Regions from separate parts of the Cryobacterium sp. TMN-39-2 genome, predicted to be linked through region 2. Evidence: predicted binding sites of a transcription regulator. Region 2 holds the regulator's gene; the other holds the start of a gene.
What was found. Region 2 encodes HrcA, which represses chaperone genes, less so after heat shock. Its sites were predicted from a motif close to TTNGCACTCGNNNNNNNCGAGTGCNAA; they were not measured.
Positions count from the first base shown of each region.

Region 1: the regulator HrcA is predicted to act here: its motif matches at 7,292-7,318, upstream of groES (co-chaperone GroES).

Region 1 is NZ_SOFX01000041.1:43,138-52,391, forward strand. Features, by position in the region: gene E3O57_RS15525 (branched-chain amino acid ABC transporter permease) at 37-1,344, shown strand; gene E3O57_RS15530 (branched-chain amino acid ABC transporter permease) at 1,357-2,337, shown strand; gene E3O57_RS15535 (ABC transporter ATP-binding protein) at 2,375-3,250, shown strand; gene E3O57_RS15540 (ABC transporter ATP-binding protein) at 3,237-4,007, shown strand; gene E3O57_RS15545 (ABC transporter substrate-binding protein) at 4,390-5,685, opposite strand; gene rarD (EamA family transporter RarD) at 5,856-6,776, opposite strand; gene groES (co-chaperone GroES) at 6,921-7,217, opposite strand; gene E3O57_RS15560 (SAM-dependent methyltransferase) at 7,362-8,549, shown strand; gene E3O57_RS15565 (hypothetical protein) at 8,578-9,078, opposite strand; partial or broken gene E3O57_RS18785 (DUF4190 domain-containing protein) at 9,115-9,254, opposite strand, start outside.
Region 2 is NZ_SOFX01000011.1:466,968-476,221, reverse strand. Features, by position in the region: gene E3O57_RS04340 (PhoH family protein) at 1-866, opposite strand, end outside; gene E3O57_RS04335 (HIT domain-containing protein) at 931-1,293, opposite strand; gene E3O57_RS04330 (16S rRNA (uracil(1498)-N(3))-methyltransferase) at 1,313-2,074, opposite strand; gene dnaJ (molecular chaperone DnaJ) at 2,086-3,192, opposite strand; gene hrcA (heat-inducible transcriptional repressor HrcA) at 3,251-4,270, opposite strand; gene E3O57_RS04315 (DUF4870 domain-containing protein) at 4,472-4,873, shown strand; gene E3O57_RS04310 (DUF4870 domain-containing protein) at 4,983-5,357, shown strand; gene hemW (radical SAM family heme chaperone HemW) at 5,377-6,603, opposite strand; gene E3O57_RS04300 (DUF1990 family protein) at 6,608-7,255, opposite strand; gene lepA (translation elongation factor 4) at 7,261-9,114, opposite strand; gene E3O57_RS04290 (sensor histidine kinase) at 9,227-9,254, shown strand, end outside.

The sequences.
Region 1 (9,254 bases), on a different contig from region 2:
TCGAATACGCACCGACGGTGCCGCCATGGAGGTGCAGTGAGCAATACACACGCTGTCCGCAGATTCACGCCCAGGATGATGGTGCTGCTTTTCGGCCTACTCCTGACCGCCCTGACGTTTTCAACGTTCGCGGCGAGCGCGGCTCATGCCGACGAGATCAACACTGACCAGTACGAATATGTGCTCTCGGGAAATGTGCAATTCGGTGGCGAACCCATCGAAGACGTGCTCATCTCCGTTGAAGGCTCCGGCTACGAGGCCGAGGTCGTCACGGATGCCGAGGGCAAGTGGCGCATCGGCGTTCCGGAGAAGGAGACCTACACGGTCACCCTCGACGAGGACACTCTCCCTAAAGGTGTGGTCGTCGCCAAGGGCGGTGCCGAGATCGAAGCCGAGTTCGGCCTCACCCAGGTGAAGTCGGTGAACTTCTTCCTCGGCGAGGGCGAACGCACGACGGTCAGCTTCTTCGACCAGTTCGTGAACCGCTTCGTCAACGGCCTGAACTTCGGTCTGCTGCTGGCCTTGGCCGCGATCGGCATGTCGCTGATCTTCGGCACCACGGGCCTGAGCAACTTCGCGCACGCGGAGATGATCACCTTCGGTGCGTTGGCCACCCTCACCCTCAGCACGACGCTCGGGCTGCCGATCTGGCTGGCGATCCTGTTGGCGATCGCCCTCAGCGGTCTGTTGGGCTTCGGGCTCGACGCCACCATCTGGAAACCCCTGCGGAAGAAGGGCGTCGGGTTGATCCCGCTGATGATCGTCAGCATCGGCCTCTCGCTGGCGCTGCGGTACACCTTCCAGCTGTTCTACGGCGGCGGCACCAGCCAGCTGCCCGGCTCCGGCATGACCGACCTCAAGTTCGGCCCGATCTCGCTGTCGCCGATCGACCTCGCCAGCATGGGTATCAGCATCGTCGTGCTTCTCGCGGTCTCCTACTTCCTGCTGCGCACCCGGATCGGCAAGGCCACCAGGGCCGTTTCCGACAACCCCAGCCTCGCCTCCGCCAGCGGCATCGACGTGGATGGTGTCATCCGCATCGTCTGGATCGTCGGCGGGTCGCTCGCCGGCCTCTCCGGTGTGCTCTGGGCCTACTTCCGGCCGGGGGTCAGTTGGGACATGGGCTTCCAGATCCTGCTGCTGGTCTTCGCTGCCACCACCCTCGGCGGTCTCGGCACGGCGTTCGGCGCCCTCGTGGGATCGATCATCGTGGGCCTGTTCGTCGAGCTGTCGACGCTGTGGATTCCGTCCGACCTGAAATACGTCGGTGCACTTGTCGTTTTGATCCTGGTGCTGCTGCTTCGGCCGCAAGGCATCTTGGGTCGCAAAGAGAGAATTGGCTAGGGGCTGACGATGATCGACTGGGGAGCAATCTTTAGCAACGCGGCCGTCGAGCTGATCAGCCCGACCACCGCCGCCTACGCCCTCGCGGCGTTGGGACTGGCAATTCACTTCGGCTACACCGGCCTGCTCAACTTCGGCCAGGCCGGCTTCATGGCCCTCGGCGCCTATGGGTACGCCATCTCGACCCTGAGCTTCGGCTTCCCGGTCTGGGCGGCGGTGCTCGTAGGGATCGGCGCATCCGTGATCTTCGCGTTGGTTCTGGGTATCCCGACCCTGCGGTTGCGGGCGGACTACCTGGCCATCGTCACCATCGCGGCCGCGGAGATCGTGCGCCTGCTGTTCACGACCAACACCTTCGAACCGATCACCGGTTCGGCCAACGGGCTCAGCGGGTACAAGGGCGGATTCGCTGCCCTCAACCCGATCCCCGACGGCACCTACGGGTTCGGTCCGTTCGAGTACAACGCCTACGACTGGTGGCTGCGCATCGTGGCCTGGACCATCGTGATCCTCGCCTGCCTGTTCACCTGGCAGATCATGCGCAGCCCGTGGGGCCGCGTGATCAAGGGCATCCGCGAGGACGAAGACGCCGTTCGCGCCCTGGGCAAGAACGTGTACTTCTACAAGATGCAGTCGCTGATCCTCGGTGGCGTCTTCGGCACCATCGCGGGCATGATCTTCGTGCTGCCGCGTGCCGTGGTGCCGTCGAACTACCAGACCTCGCTGACGTTCTTCGTCTACGCCATCCTGCTGCTCGGTGGAGCGGCGACCATCCTCGGTCCGGTCATCGGCTCGATGGTCTTCTGGGTGCTGCTGTCGTTCTTCTCCGGGTTCATCGCCCGGGCCGTGGAGGCCGGCTGGATCCCGTTCCTGACGAGCATCCAGGCCGGACAGCTGCGTTTCATCCTGGTGGGCGTCGCGATCATGCTCATTGTGATCTACAGACCCCAGGGCATCTTCGGAAACAAGAAGGAGCTGGCTTTTGTCAAGTAACAGTGTTCCCACCGGCAAGCCCGTCAAGACAGTTGACATGCACATCGGCGAGGCCGTCCCCGGCTGCAAGAAGAAGGACCCGATCCTCGTGGTCGACGGCGTCAGCCGCACCTTCGGCGGCCTCAAGGCGGTGGATGTCGAGCACCTCGAGATTCCCCGCGGCGCCATCACCGCTCTGATCGGGCCGAACGGGGCCGGCAAGACCACCCTGTTCAACCTGCTCACCGGGTTCGACAAGCCGGACACCGGCTCGTGGACCTTCGAGGGCACCCCCATCGGCGGCATGGCCGCGTTCAAGGTCGCCCGGATGGGTCAGGTGCGCACCTTCCAGCTCACCAAGGCCCTGGGCCTGCTGACGGTGATGGACAATATGCTGCTCGGCGCGAAGGCGCAGGTGGGCGAGAACCTGTTCCGCGCCGTCCTGCCGTTCCTCTGGCGTCAGCAGGAGGCCGACAACAAGGTCAAGGCGCTGGACCTGCTCACCCGGTTCAAGCTCGACACCAAGAAGGACGACTACGCGGCCAGCCTCTCCGGCGGGCAGCGCAAGCTCCTCGAAATGGCACGGGCGCTGATGAGCGACCCCACCCTGGTGATGCTCGACGAGCCCATGGCCGGCGTCAACCCGGCGTTGACTCAGTCGCTGCTCGACCACATCCTCAACCTCAAGGCCGAAGGCATGAGCGTGCTCTTCGTTGAGCACGACATGCACATGGTGCGGCACATCGCCGACTGGGTGATCGTGATGGCCGAGGGCAAGGTGGTCGCCGAGGGCGACCCGCACGAGGTGATGCGCAATCAGGCTGTCATCGACGCGTACCTGGGCCAGCACCACGACGAGGACCTCGGTGAGGATCCCGACGCCGAGAAGGAACATGTCGGAGCCATTAAGGAGCTGCTCGATGACGAACTCTAGCCCGCTGATCGACGCCACCCCGGCCCCGGTGCGGAAGGCGGTCGTCGAGGTCAAGAACGTGACGGCCGGGTACGTGCCCGGCGTCAACATCCTCAACGAATGCTCGCTCACCGCCTACGACGGCGAACTGATCGGCATCATCGGCCCGAACGGGGCCGGCAAGTCGACCCTGCTCAAGTCGATCTTCGGCCTGGTCAAGGTACGCGAGGGCGAGATCCGGTTGCGCGGTGACGACATCACGAACCTCAAGGCCAACAAGCTGGTCGCCAAGGGCGTGGGCTTCGTGCCGCAGACCAACAACGTCTTCCCGACGCTGACGATCCAGGAGAACCTGGAGATGGGCATGTACCAGAAGCCCAAGGGCCTGGCCGAGCGGCTCGAGTTCGTCACCGAGATCTTCCCGGAGCTGCGCAAGCGCCTCGGCCAGCGGGCCGGGTCGCTTTCCGGCGGCGAGCGCCAGATGGTGGCGATGTCGCGGGCGCTGATGATGGGCCCGCACGTGCTGCTGCTCGACGAGCCTTCGGCCGGTTTGTCCCCGGTGCGTCAGGACGAGGCGTTCCTGCGGGTGAAGGAGATCAACAAGGCCGGCGTGACCACGATCATGGTGGAGCAGAACGCCCGCCGCTGCCTGCAGATCTGCGACCGAGGCTACGTGCTCGATCAGGGTCGGGATGCCTACACCGGCACCGGGCGGGAGCTGCTGAACGACCCCAAGGTGATCGGCCTGTACCTGGGCACCCTGGGTCAGGACGACTAACCCTCCCGCACCATCCGCACCACCGACTTGCCCCGTTGCGGACGAGTTGCCCCGGTCTACCGGGGTAACTGGTCCGCAGCGGGGCATCTCGCGTTTCACCGGCGGCGCCAGGAGCCGTTCTGACGCCGTTGGCCGCCCCAGCCGCGCAGCTCCGCGCCTCCGCCGCCTAAAGACCCGCAGCGGGCCCGTGGCGGCCGCCATCTACTGGCCGGTCTCCGCTGCTGCCGCCCACGGCTGCCGCTCCCCCTGGCCGGCATCCGGCGCCCCGTCACTCGGCGGTGACCGGCCACCGGGCACGCGAAAGGGCCCCGGCCGAAGCCGGGGCCCTTCTGTGCGTGTCGCGGTACGTCTGCTGTGGTGTACCGCGAGTCAGCGGGGGTGACTAGTTGATGCGGCTGTACTTGTTGTCTGCACCGAATTCGAAGATGCCGATGGTTGCGTCGGTCGGGTCGCCGTTCTCGTCGAACGTGATCGTGCCGGAGTAACCGTCGTAGTCGATCTGCTTGCCCTCGGCGAGGAGCGCGGCGCCCGACGCGAAGTCGGTGACCTTCTCGCCCTCACCGGAGCCACCGGATACCTGCTGGAGGTACTTGGCGATCGACTCACCCGACACGTCGTTGGCTGCGTACGCAGCCAGGGCGATCAGGATGACGGCGTCGTAGGATTCAGCCGCGTAGCTGAAGTCGGTCAGGGCCGGGTCGATCTCGAGCAGACGGCCGGTGAAGTCACCGAGGGTCGCGGTGTCCAGGCCGGGCAGCGTGCCCTTCGAGCCCTCGATCAGGCCGGCAGCGAAGTCCTCGCTGTAGTCGGCCAGGTTGCCGTCGACGAAGTACAGCTTGTCGCCGGGGAAGCCGCTCGCCACGAGGTCCGGGGTGATGACCTTGGCCTGGTCGAACGTGATCAGAGCGATCGCGTCGGGGTTGGCCGCGGTGACTTCGGCGATCTGGGCCGAGAAGTTGGCGTCGCCCTCGTTGAAGCTCGCGCTGGCGACGACCTCTCCGCCGGCAGCCTCGAAGGCCGTGGTGGTGAACTCGGCCAGACCGGTTCCGTAGGCGTCGTTGAGCACGATCAGGCCCAGGGTGCTGTTGCCGTCTTCGGCGATCAGGTTGCCCAGGACTTCACCCTGCAGGATGTCGGACGGAGCGGTGCGCCAGAAGAGCCCCTTGTCGTCGTAGTCCGTGAAGTCCGCCGAGGTGTTGGCCGGCGAGAACTGCACGACGCCGGCGCCGGTGATCTGGTCGATGACGGTCTTGGAGACACCCGAGGACGCCGCACCGACGATCGCCGAGACATCCTGCGAGAGCAGGTCGGTCACGGAGACGGTGGCGGTATCGGTCGTGGTGTCGCCCGAGTCGCGGAGGATGGCTTCGATGTCGATGCCCAGGCCGGCAGCTTTGATCTCCTCGACGGCGAGCTGAACACCGGCTTCTTCGGGCGGGCCGAGGAAGGCGAGCCCACCACTCTGGGGGAGGATCGTGCCGACCTTCAGGTCCAGGGCGCGGTCGCCGGCGGTGATCTCAGCGACAGTGCTTTCCGCCGCGGGTGCGTCCGAAGCGGCCGGCTCGGCTGCGTCGGTGCTGCATCCGGTGAGCAGAAGGGCGCTGACGCCGAAGATGGCGACGCCGGTGACGACGGCGCGGGCCGAGCGGGAGGCCGAGGCCTTCGCGAATACGCTCATGTTGCTCCTAGGGTAAGGGGAATCGAAGGTTAGAGCACGGCAAACGATCGTTGCCGTGCTGCAAAGGTATTCACCCGAACGACATCAAACAAGGCGGTCGTGTTACAGCCGTGTAACGCGACCAAATCGTTACGAACGGCCCCCTGACCAGGATGCTTGGCTCTGAGCCCCTAAATCGGGTCGATAACCGGCCGGCGCTGCGCCCGCCCCGCCCGCACCATATCGACGGTCAGCACGATCAGCGCGAGCCAGACCAACCCGAATCCGAGCCACCGTTCCGGCGGCATCGGCTCGTGCAGGATGACCACGCCGGCGATGAATTGCAGCACCGGTGCGAGGTACTGCACGAGTCCCATCGTGGTCAACGGCAGGCGCCGGGACGCGGCCGCGAAGAAGAGCAGCGGCACCGCGGTGAGCACACCGGTGCCGATCAGCGCGATGGTGTGCACCGTCGAGACGGTACCGAAGGTGAGGCCGGAGATCAGCGAGACCACGACCAGTTGGATGATCGCGATCGGCGTGAGCCAGAGAGTTTCCAGGGTCAGCCCGGAGAGCGCGTCGATGTGACCGCCGACCCGCTTCTTGATCAGGCCGTAGAAGCCGAAGGAGAACGCCAGGATCAGGGAGATCCAGGGCACGGTGCCGTAGCCGACGCTGAGCACGATCACGGCGATGAAGCTGATCACCACGGCAGCCCACTGGGCCCTGCGCAGCTTCTCGTGCAGCACCAGGACGCCCAGCAGCACCGTGATGATCGGGTTGATGAAATAGCCCAGCGCCGTTTCGACGACGCGGCCGCTCAGGGTGCCGAGGATGAAGGTCTGCCAGTTGATGAAGATCAGCACCCCGGCCAGCCCCATCGTCCACACGATGCGCGGCGAACGCAGTGCGGCCACGAGCGGCCGCCAGGCCCGGGTGGCCAGGATCAGGACCGCGCAGAACACCAGCGAGAACAGCACCCGCCAGGCCACGATCTCGAACGCTCCGGTCGGGGCCAGGAAAAGGAAATACAGCGGCAGGAATCCCCACATGCCGTAGGCGCAGATCGCGAAGATCAGGCCCGTGCTCGCGGAACTGCGGACCGGGCGCATCCCGCTCCGGGCGGCGTCCACCGGCTCGGTCGGCTCGGCGGCCCCGGTGGGATCTGTCGGATTCTCGTGCACGTTGTTACCCCTCTGGACGCGAAAAATCCCGGATGGCCGAGGCCATCCGGGATTCAACGATATGCGGTGTGACTAGCGAACGACGACCGCGAGAACGTCGCGAGCCGACAGAACGAGGAGGTCCTCGCCACCGAACTTGACTTCGGTTCCACCGTACTTGGAGTAGATCACCTTGTCGCCGACGGCGACGTCGAGCGGGATGCGGTTGCCGTTGTCGTCAATGCGGCCGGGGCCGACGGCGACAACTTCGCCTTCCTGGGGCTTCTCTTTGGCGGTGTCCGGGATCACAAGTCCGGAAGCGGTGGTCTGTTCTGCATCCACCTGCTTGATGACGATGCGATCTTCGAGCGGCTTGATGGAGACCGACACGGTTGACCTCTTTCTTAGCTAAGACGTAGTTAGCAGACTCACAGCGAGAGTGCTAAGTCGAGTTTAGGGCGCAACTGGCACTCACGCAACGTGAGTGCCAGAGTGCTCGGGGTGCGGCCCGGTTTGGCTTGATAGGTTTGCGGGATGGAACGCGCCGAGCTCGTTGAGCTGCTCTCACCCGAAGGCCTGCGCCTGCTGGACTCCCTGCCCGTCTACGAGGCCGGTGCCGACGTCGTGCGCACGGTCAGTGCCCTACGCAAGGCCGGGCACTCCCCCGCCCTGGTCAACGCGGTGCTCTACCAGTCCCGGCTGCGGGCGAAGGCGACGGGCAAGTTCGGCGACTTTGCCAGCCGGATGCTGTTCACCGAGGCCGGCCTGGAGCAGGCCACCCGGTTGCGGGTCGCCGCCCTGCACGCCGGCCGGTTCGTGGAGGCCGGCCTCACCCGGGTCGCCGACGTGGGCTGCGGCATCGGCGGCGACGCCATGGCGATGGCCGCGATGGAGCTGACGGTGACCGCGATCGACGTCGACGAGGTCACCGCCACGGTCGCCAGCTTCAACCTCGCCCCCTTCCCGACCTCTTCAGTGCGCTGCGCCGACGCGGCCGACATCGACCCCACCGAGTTCGACGCGCTCTGGTTCGACCCGGCCCGCCGCACGGCCGGGCACGGCAACACCAGCCGGCTCACCCGGTCAGAGGACTACTCCCCCAACCTCGATGACGTCTACGCGCTGAGCAAACGGATTCCCGTCGGCGTCAAGCTCGGTCCCGGCCACGACCGCGACCAGATCCCCGAGACCGCGGAGGCCCAGTGGGTGTCGGTGGACGGCAAGCTGGTGGAGATGGGTCTGTGGTTCGGTGCGCTCGCGCGACCGGGCATCCGCCGGTCGGCGCTGCTGCTCAGCAAGGACGGAGTCGCGGAGCTGACCGCGGCTGCCGACAGCGAGGATGTGGCTGTCGGCGAGCTCGGCGACTACGTGTACGAACCCGACGGCGCCATCATCCGCGCCCGGCTGATCGGTGCCCTCGCCAGATCGATGGAGGCGTCGATGCTCAGCGAGGGCTTGGCCTACCTGACCAGCCCGACGCTGACCCGCACCCCGTTCGCCACGGCGTTCCGGGTGCTCGAGGTGCTGCCCACCGACGAGAAGAAGCTGCGGCTGGCGCTGGCTGAACGGAAGATCGGCACCCTGGAGATCAAGAAGCGCGGCGTGGATGTGGATCCGGCGACCCTGCGCACCCGGTTGAAGCTCAAGGGTCCGGAGTCGGCCACCCTGGTGGTGACCCGCGCGGCCGGGCACAAGGTGGCGCTGCTGGTGGAACGGGTCTGACCGGCGTCAGCCGGCTCGCGGGTTCGGCTCAGCCGAAGTAGGCGGGCAGCATCCGGGTGATCACGACGAACCACAGCACCGCCATCAGGATGCCCAGCAGACCGCTGAGCAGGCCGAGGAGCCAGAGGACGCCGGAGCGGCGCTCCACGTACCTGGCCACCAGAGCGAGCACGACCGCGGCGATGCTCAGGGGCGCCCCCCAGATCACGAATATGCCGGCCAGTACCCCGAGCACCCCGCAGACCGCGGCAGCGACGCTGAGACCACGGCGGGCCGCATGGGTCTGGATCTCGGCGGTGGTGTACACGTAGGGCACCCACTCGGTGGGCGCGGTGATGGTGGACTCGTAGGCGAGCTCGCCGGCGACCGGCGGCCGGGTCAGGTCGGGCGAACGCCCGGCGGGTGCCCGCAGCTCAGCGGCCCTGGCCTCGGCAGCCCGCGCCTGTGCGCGCGACAACGCCGGCGTCCCGGCGGGCGGAACTGACTGCTCCCGCTCCGCCCGGGTTTCGGGCTGCCCGGACTGCAACATGCGTGTGGACTCGATTCTCGACTACTCGCTGTGCGGCTAGTAGTTGTAATTGTTCATCGGCACGGTCGCGAACACCAGCGCCCAGAGCAGAATGCTCAGCAGCGCCAGGGCGATACCCATGAAGCCTGTGATGATCCCGGTCAGCCAGAAGCCCTTGCCGTTCGGTTCCTTGTTGC
Region 2 (9,254 bases):
AGGCTGTGGCGCACGACGTCGGCGCTGGTCAGGCGCACGAAGGCGATGTCGTCGATGCCGTCGAGAACCTTGGTGACCAGGCGGAGGCCGCTGGCGCCGGCGGGCAGGTCTACCTGGGTGATGTCGCCGGTGACCACCATCTGGGAGCCGAAGCCGAGGCGGGTGAGGAACATCTTCATCTGCTCCGGGGTGGTGTTCTGTGCTTCGTCGAGCACGATGAACGCCGAGTTGAGGGTGCGGCCGCGCATGTAGGCCAGCGGGGCCACCTCGATGGTGCCGGCCGCGAGGAGCTTGGGCACCAGCTCGGGGTCCATCATCTCGAACAGGGCGTCGTAGAGAGGCCGCAGGTACGGGTCGATCTTGTCGGTCAAGGTGCCGGGCAGGAAGCCGAGCCGTTCGCCGGCTTCGACGGCCGGCCGGGTGAGGATGATCCGGTCGACCTCCTTGCGCTGCAGGGCCTGCACGGCCTTGGCCATGGCGAGGTAGGTCTTGCCGGTGCCGGCAGGGCCGATGCCGAAGACGATGGCGTTCTCGTCGATCGCGTTGACGTAGTCGCTCTGCCCGAGGGTCTTAGGCCGCACGGTGAGGCCACGCGAGGTGAGGATGGCCTGCCCGAGCACCGTCGAGGGGCTGGAGGTCGCGTCGGCCCCGAGCATCCTGGCGGAGGTGCTCACCTCGGACTCGCCGAGGTCGGCGCCGGTGCGGAGCAGCAGCTGGAGCTCCTCGATCAACCGCACCACGGCCTCGACGGAGACCGCCGCGCCGGTGAGGGTGACCTCGTTGCCGCGCACGTGCACGACGACATTGGGGTATTCCTTCTCGATGGTGCTGAGGAACCGGTCCTGCGGGCCGAGCAGGCGCACCATGGCGACGCCGTCCACCAGGAGCTTGCGCACCACGTCGAGCGCACCGCCGTCAGGAGTTTCGGCGTCAGAGGGCAGCAAGCGTGCCCTCCTCAAGAGCGCCGCCGAGGACGTGCGCGTGCACGTGGAAGACGGTTTGACCGGCCGAGGCTCCGGTGTTGAAGACCAGGCGGTACTCACCGGCGCAGTGTTCGTCGGCCACCCGGCCGGCCACGGCGATCAGCTCGGCCAACAGCGCAGGGTCCCCCGCGGCGAGTTCACCGACGTTGCGGTACTGCTGCGACTTCGTGGTCACCACGACGTGCACGGGCGCCTGCGGGGCGATGTCGTTGAACGCGATGATGTCATCGGTTTCCGCGACGATGGTCGCGGGAATTTCGCGCGCGGTAATGCGGCTGAAGATCGTGGGTTCTGCACCGGAGGAAGCCATGGTTCTATCTTAAGCGCTCCTACCAGCGCCCGAGGGTTGCGTTCAGGATGGCGACCGCGGCGGGACCGGCCGTCGAGGTGCGCAGCACGGTATCGCCCAGGCGCACCCGGCTGGCACCGGCCTGCTCGAGGATGTCCAGTTCACTCGGGGCGATGCCGCCCTCCGGCCCGACGACGAGCACGATATCCCGGTCGTCGGTGGGCACGGCGATCGCGGTCAACCTGAGCTCGGCGGTCGGCTCGAGCAACAGCATCCGGCTGGTCCCAGCGAGCTGGGCAAGCTGCTTGGTACTGGTCAGCGGCAGCACGTCCGGCAGCCACGGCCGGATGGACTGCTTGCTGGCCTCCCGCACGATGGCGGACCAGCGCGCCTGCCCCTTGGCGATCTTGACACCCTCCCAGCGGGCCACCGACCGGGCAGCGGCCCAGGGGATGACCCCGTCGACGCCGAGTTCGGTGGCGGCCTGCACGGCGAGTTCGTCGCGGTCACCCTTGGCCAGGGCCTGTACCAGCAGGATGCGCGGCACGGCCGGCGGCGTCCGGGTCACGGTGTCCACCCTCGCCGTGAGCTCGGCCGGTGCGGCCGACAGGACCGTGACGCCGAGCACCAGGCCGGCGCCGTTACCGAGCAGCAGGGTCTCGCCCGGGCGCACCCGGCTGACGGTGACGGCGTGCTTGGCCTCGGCCCCGGTGATGCTCACCGTGGCCCCGACCGCGGGGTCCGCGGTGGACGAGCCGTCGGCGGAGGCGCCGAGGGTCTCTGACAGGAAGAAGTGCGCCATCGAACGTTGTCCTAGCCGAGGAACCTGTCGCGGAGCTTCGCGAACAGGCCCTGCTGGAACTGGCTGAGGGCGGGCGCCGGAACCTTGTGCCTGGCGGCGAAGGCCTCGATCAGTTCCCGCTCCTTGTGGTCGAGCTTGGTGGGGGTGAGCACCTGCACGCCGACCCGCAGGTCGCCGCGGCCGTTGCCGCGGAGCCTCGTGACGCCGCGGTCCTTGACCGTGAGGATCTCGCCGGCCTGGACGCCGGGGCGCAGTTCCACTTCGATGTCACCGTCGAGGGCCTTCACCGTGGCCGTCGCTCCGAGGATCGCGTCGGTCATCGGCACCTCGAGGGTGCAGAGCAGGTCGTCACCGTCGCGGCTGAAGACGTCGTGGTGGCGCACCTTCATCTCCAGGTACAGGTCACCGTTCGGGCCACCGGCCGGCCCGGCCTCGCCGCTGCCGGGCATCTGCAGGCGCAGGCCCGTGTCCACGCCGGCGGGGATGTCGACCGGCACGGTGCGGCGGGCACGCACGCGGCCCTGGCCCTGGCAGGTGACGCACGGGGTGGCGATGATGGTTCCGTAGCCGCGGCAGGAGCCGCAGGGGCTGGAGGTCATCACATTGCCGAGCAGCGAACGCACGGCGCGCTGGATGCTGCCGGTGCCGTGGCAGATGTCGCAGGTGACCGGGGAGGTACCCGGCTGGCAGCAGGTGCCCGAACAGGTGGCACAGACGATCGCCGTGTCCACCTCGATGTCGCGGTGGGTGCCGAAGATGACCTCGTCCAGGTCGAGTTCGACGCGGATGAGCGCATCCTGGCCGCGTTCACGCCGGGATCGGGGGCCACGGCTGCCGCCGCCGCCCCCGCCGAAGAAGGTCTCGAAGATGTCGCCGAAGTTGCCGGCGTCGAAGCCGCCGCCCTGGCCGTTGCCGGAGCCGCCGCGGTCGTAGTTCTGGCGCTGCTTGGGGTCGCTGAGCACGTCGTACGCGTGCGTGACGGTCTTGAACCGTTCGGACGCCTCGGCGCCGGGGTTCACGTCGGGGTGCAGCTGGCGGGCGAGCTTGCGGTACGCCTTCTTGATTTCGTCGGTGCTGGCGTCGCGGGCGACGCCTAGTGCTTCGTAGTGGTCAGCCAAAGCTGGCTCTCCTTGGGGTTCTGGGGTGGGGAAGGCGGTCGAGATAGGTGTGGGGCGGCTAGTTCTCGCCGAGCAGTCGGGAGAGGTACCGGGCGACGGCGCGCACGGCCGCCATGTTGTTGGAGTAGTCCATCCGGGTCGGGCCGAGCACACCCAGGCGGGCGGCGTCGCCGCGGGAGGTATAGCCGCTGGTGAGCACGGAGGTCTCGCCGAGCCCGAACGGTGCGTTCTCCCGGCCGATGCTCACCGACACGCCGTGCTGGTCTGTGGCCATTTCGCCGAACAGGCGCAACAGCACCACCTGCTCCTCGATGGCCTCGAGAACCGGATAGATGCTCCCGGTGAAGTCTTCCTCGGTGCGCACGAGGTTCGCGGCTCCGGCCATGACCAGGCGGTCCTGCCGGTTCGCTCCGACCTGATCGCGCAGGGTGCCGGTGATGAGATCGACGAGCTCGGTCTGCTCCGGCGATCCCAGACCGGTCGGGCCGCTCAGGGCCGTGGCGGCCGCCGCCATGCCGAGGCCGCCGACGACGGCGTTCAGCCTGGAGCGCAGCTCAGCCAGGGCGGCTTCCTCGATCGGGCGCGGCAGTTCAACGACCCGTTGCTCCACCCTGCCGGAGTCGGTGATCAGCACCGAGAGCACCCGGGTGTCGCTGAGCGGCACGAGCTCGATGTGGCGCACCGTGGCCCGCGACAACGAGGGGTATTGCACCAGGGCCACCTGGTGGGTGAGCTGGGAGAGCAGGCGGACACTGCGGGCGAGGACTTCGTCGAGATCGGCGGACTGGCCGAGGAAGACCTCGATGGCCTGCCGTTGGACGCCCGTGAGTGGACGCAGGTCGGCCAGGTGATCCACGAACAGTCGGTAGCCCTTGTCGGTGGGGATGCGCCCCGACGACGTGTGCGGCGCGACGATGAGTTCTTCCTCTTCGAGCAGGGCCATGTCATTGCGGATCGTGGCGGCCGAGACGCCGAAAGCGTGCCGGTCGACGATCGACTTGGACCCGACCGGTTCGCGGGAGGCCACGTAGTCCTGCACGATGACCCGAAGGACTTCGAGGCTGCGGTCTGATACCACTGGACGCTCGCCTCCCTCTCCCGTTTGTGCCGCCGACGGCTGGCACTCTCTTCGTATGACTGCCAATCATAACGCGGGCGTCTGGGATACCCGTTGCTCACGGACGAATTCGCGCAGTACCGTGGTGGCACACGTATCTCCGTGGCGGTACCACCGCTGTTTTTCATCGCTGAATCCACTTGCACGTCGAAGGGCATCGTCATGAGCTATCCCAATGGGCCTGGACAACCGACAGGGTCGGGCACCGCTGCTGCGCTGACTCCGGAGCAGGACAAGCTGTGGGCGTCCCTGGCGCACCTGGGCGGCATCCTCTCCTTCCTGCCGGCCCTGATCATCTGGCTGGTCTTCAAGGAGCGCGGGCGATTCACCGCCGGCGAGGCCAAGGAGGCGCTCAACTTCCAGATCACGCTGTTGATCGGCTATCTCGCCATCAGCGTGCTCAGCACCGTCCTGGCACTTCTCACCTTCGGCCTGCTGGCCGGGCTCGGCTCGCTCACCTGGGTGCTCTGGCTGATCGGCGCGATCCTCTCGGTACTCGGTTTTGTCAGCGCCCGCGACGGCCGCCCGTATCGCTACCCGTTCGCTCTGCGCCTGATCAACTAGCGCCCGATCAGCTAGTTTTCTCACTGCGGGCGCCCGAGACCGGCGCTATTCTGGTGACAGCTCGACCAGCACCATCCTCGCTCCCCCGAGCGCCCACGAAGGAGATTTAATGTCTGAGGCAACGCCTCCCCCCGCCAACCCGTACCAGGCACCCAGCCAGCTGAGCCCGGCCGACGAGAAGCTGTGGGCGACCCTGATCCACATCGGCGGAATCCTCTTCGGCTTCCTGCCCGCCCTGATCGGTTACATCGTGCTCAAGGACCGCGGTCCGTTCATCCGCGCACACGCCGCGACGGCCCTGAACTTCCAGATCACCCTGGCCATCGCCTACCTGGTCGGATCGATTCTCACCGTCATCCTCGTCGGCTTCCTGATCCTGGCCGCCGCCTGGATCCTCAGCATCGTCTTCAGCATCATGGCCGCGATCGCCGCGAACAAGGGCGAGTGGTACACCTACCCGCTGACGATCAAGTTCGTCAGCTGATCGTAAGAACCGGGCCTCACTAGTCGGTAAGCAGTCGGCGCACCACGGCGTCGGCGAGCAGCCGACCGGTGAGGGTCAGTTCGATGTTGCCGCCGATGGCCGCGCGAGCGTCGATGAGCTCGTCGGCGATCAGGCCGGCGACCTCTCGGCGGCCGAGCGCCGACAACGTCGCCACCGGGATTCCCTCGCGGATGCGCGTGAGCAGCAGCACCCGTTCGGTTTCGCGGGTGGCCTCGTCCAGGGTTTCCCGTCCGGCGGCCGGTGAGTGGCCGGCCAGAATGCGGTCGGCGTACGCCGCCGGATGCTTGACGTTCCACCAACGCACCCCACCCACGTGGCTGTGCGCGCCGGGGCCGATGCCCCACCAGTCGGCGCTGCGCCAGTAGGACAGGTTGTGCCGGGACCGGTGTTCGGTTCCCCGGGACCAGTTGCTGACCTCGTACCATCCGTAACCGGCCTCGGCCAGACGCGCATCCGCGAGTTCGTAGAAGTCGGCCTGCAGGTCTTCGTCGGGCTGGACGAGCTCGCCCCGGCGGATCTGCCTGGCCAGCTTGGTACCGTCCTCGACGATGAGCGAATAGGCGCTGATGTGGTCGGGCTGCTGGCCGATGGCCGCGTCCAGGCTGGCCCGCCAATCCTCGATGGTCTCCCCCGGTGTGCCGTAGATCAGGTCGAGACTCACGTCCAGGCCCTCCTCGCGCGCCCAGGCCACCACGAGCGGGACCCGTTCGGGATCATGCGTTCTCTCGAGGGTGGCCAGGACCCGCGGTACCGCGGACTGCATGCCGAAGGACACCCGGGTGAAACCGGCCTGCTTGAGCTGGCGGAGATAGGCCAGGTCGACGGAGTCAGGGTTGGCCTCGGTGGTGATCTCGGCGCCCGGCACGATACCGAAGGTGTCGCGCACGGCATGCAGCATCCGCACCAGATGGTCTGCGGGCAGCAGCGTGGGGGTGCCGCCGCCGAAGAAGACCGTCGCGGCGGGCCGGGCCGGCACACCGGATTCGGCCAGGATGCGGGCGGCGGACTCCACCTCGAGGACCGCCTGGCTGGCGTAGTCGCTCTGCTTCACCCCGCGCAGTTCCGTGGCGGTGTAGGTGTTGAAGTCGCAGTAGCCGCAGCGCACCTTGCAGAACGGTACGTGCAGGTAGACCCCGAAGTCGCGGGTCGAGGCGCCGAGCGCGGCCGAAGCCGGGATGAGGCCATCCAGTGGTGCGGGGTCGCCGACCGGGTGCGGTCCAGCCATCCGGTCAGCCTCGTCCGACGGGGTGCAGGGCGAGCAGGTACTTGCGGGTGTAGCGCTCCTGCTGGACGCGCAGGATGGGCCAGGCCAGCGTGTAGTACCAGGTGCTGGGACGCGAGAAGGAGCGGATGGTGAGCCAGACGGAGTCGTCAGCGCGACGGTCGACGATGAAGCACTCCTCGCCGGTCTGCGGGTGGCCGCGCATGGTTCCGTAGGCGAAGCCGATCTTGTCGGCCTCGTCGATGACGTAGACGACCCGCACCGGTGCGGCGACGGTGAACGGGCCGGTGGGGATGGCCAGCTTGGCGGTCATCCCGTTGCTGATGAACGCGGTGCCGTCCTCGGCGAAGGTGGCCTCGTTCACCGGGTGCTCCTGGTTGGGCGCCGGGGTGCCGTTCTCGGTGAAGACGATGCCGGTGTACTGCACGCCGGTGCCGGCGTCGAGGTCGGTGACGTCGATGCCGCTGCCGCGCTGGATGCCCCAGGTCATCAACGCCGTCGTGGCCACCCGGAACCGTTCCTCGCCGCTGCCCAGGCGCACCGTACGCTCCAGCGGGCGGTGGCCCTTGGGCGGGTAGCGCATCAGGTCGGGGGCCAGGGTGCCGCCGATGGCGGCGTAGGTCACGGCGGCGTCGGTGAAGGTCGAGCGGCGCATGATCGTTACTTCTTTTCCTTCTTGGCCGGCTCGTCGCCGGAGAGCGCGGCGATGAAAGCCTCCTGCGGAACCTCGACCCTGCCGACCATCTTCATGCGCTTCTTGCCTTCCTTCTGCTTCTCCAGCAGCTTGCGCTTGCGGGAGATGTCGCCGCCGTAACACTTGGCGAGGACGTCCTTGCGGATGGCGCTGATCGATTCGCGGGCGATGATGCGGGCTCCGATGGCGGCCTGGATGGGCACGTCGAACTGCTGGCGCGGGATGAGCTTCCGGAGCCGTCCGGTCATCAGTACGCCGTAGTCGTAGGCCTTGTCGCGGTGCACGATGGCGCTGAACGCGTCGACCTGTTCGCCCTGCAGCAGGATGTCGACCTTGACCAGGTCGGCCTCCTGCGAGCCGATGGGCTCGTAGTCGAGGGACGCGTAGCCGGCGGTCTTGCTCTTGAGTTGGTCGAAGAAGTCGAACACGATCTCGCCCAACGGCATCGTGTACCGGATCTCGACCCGGTCCTCACCGAGGTACTCCATGCCGAGCAGGGTGCCGCGGCGACCCTGGCAGAGTTCCATGATCACGCCGACGTAGTCCTTGGGCGCGAGGATCGCGGCCTTGACGATGGGTTCCTCGACGACAGCGATCTTGCCGTTGGGGAACTCGCTCGGGTTGGTGACCGTGACGGTCTTCTTGTCGTCGGTGGTGACCTCGTAGATCACGCTGGGCGCGGTGGTGATCAGGTCGAGGTTGAACTCCCGGTCGATGCGCTCGGTGATGATCTCCAGGTGCAGCAGGCCGAGGAAGCCGCACCGGAAGCCGAAGCCGAGGGCGACGGAGGTTTCGGGCTCGTAGACCAGCGACGCATCCGAGAGCTTGAGCTTGTCGAGCGCTTCGCGCAGCGCCGGGTAGTCGCTGCCGTCGATCGGGTACAGGCCGGAGAACACCATCGGCTTGGGTTCGGTGTAGCCGGGCAGCGCCTCGGTGGCGGGCTTCATCGCGGTGGTGACGGTGTCGCCGACCTTGGACTGGCGCACGTCCTTCACGCCGGTGATCAGGTAGCCGACCTCTCCGACGCCCAGGCCCTTGCTGGGGGTGGGTTCCGGGCTGGTGACGCCGATCTCGAGGATGTCGTGGGTGGCGCGGGTCGACATCATCTGGATCTTCTCGCGCGGGCTGAGGTGCCCGTCGATCATGCGCACGTAGGTGACGACGCCGCGATAGCTGTCGTAGACGGAGTCGAAGATCATGGCGCGGGCCGGCGCGTTCGCGTCGCCGACGGGGGCGGGGATCAGCGAGGTGGCCCGGTCGAGCAGTTCGGACACGCCGACGCCGGTCTTGCCGGAGACCCGAAGCACGTCGTCGGGGCTGCCGCCGATGAGGCTGGCGAGCTCCTTGGCGTACTTGTCGGGGTCGGCGGCCGGCAGGTCGATCTTGTTGAGCACCGGGATGATGGTGAGGTCGTTCTCGAGCGCCAGGTAGAGGTTGGCCAGGGTCTGGGCTTCGATGCCCTGGGCGGCGTCGACGAGCAGGATGGCGCCCTCGCAGGCCGCCAGGCTGCGGGAGACCTCGTAGGTGAAGTCGACGTGGCCGGGGGTGTCGATCATGTTCAGCGCGTAGGTCTGACCGTCCATCTCCCACGGCATCCGCACCGCCTGGCTCTTGATGGTGATGCCGCGTTCGCGTTCGATGTCCATCCGGTCCAGGTACTGGGCACGCATGGAACGGTCGTCGACGACGCCGGTGATCTGAAGCATCCGGTCGGCCAGCGTGGACTTGCCGTGGTCGATGTGCGCGATGATGCAGAAGTTACGGATGAACGCGGGGGCGGTGGCGGCCGGTTCCAGCGCCTTGAGAGCTCTCGGTGACATGATGGCCCAATTCTCCCATGCCCCGCAGCATCGGTGTGACCTGCCCGGGTGGCAGTCGGTCATCCATTCGACGGATGACGGAACCAGCGGTCCTGATTAGGCTGGGCGCACCATGTCCAGCCTCGCACTCCGCACCTCCC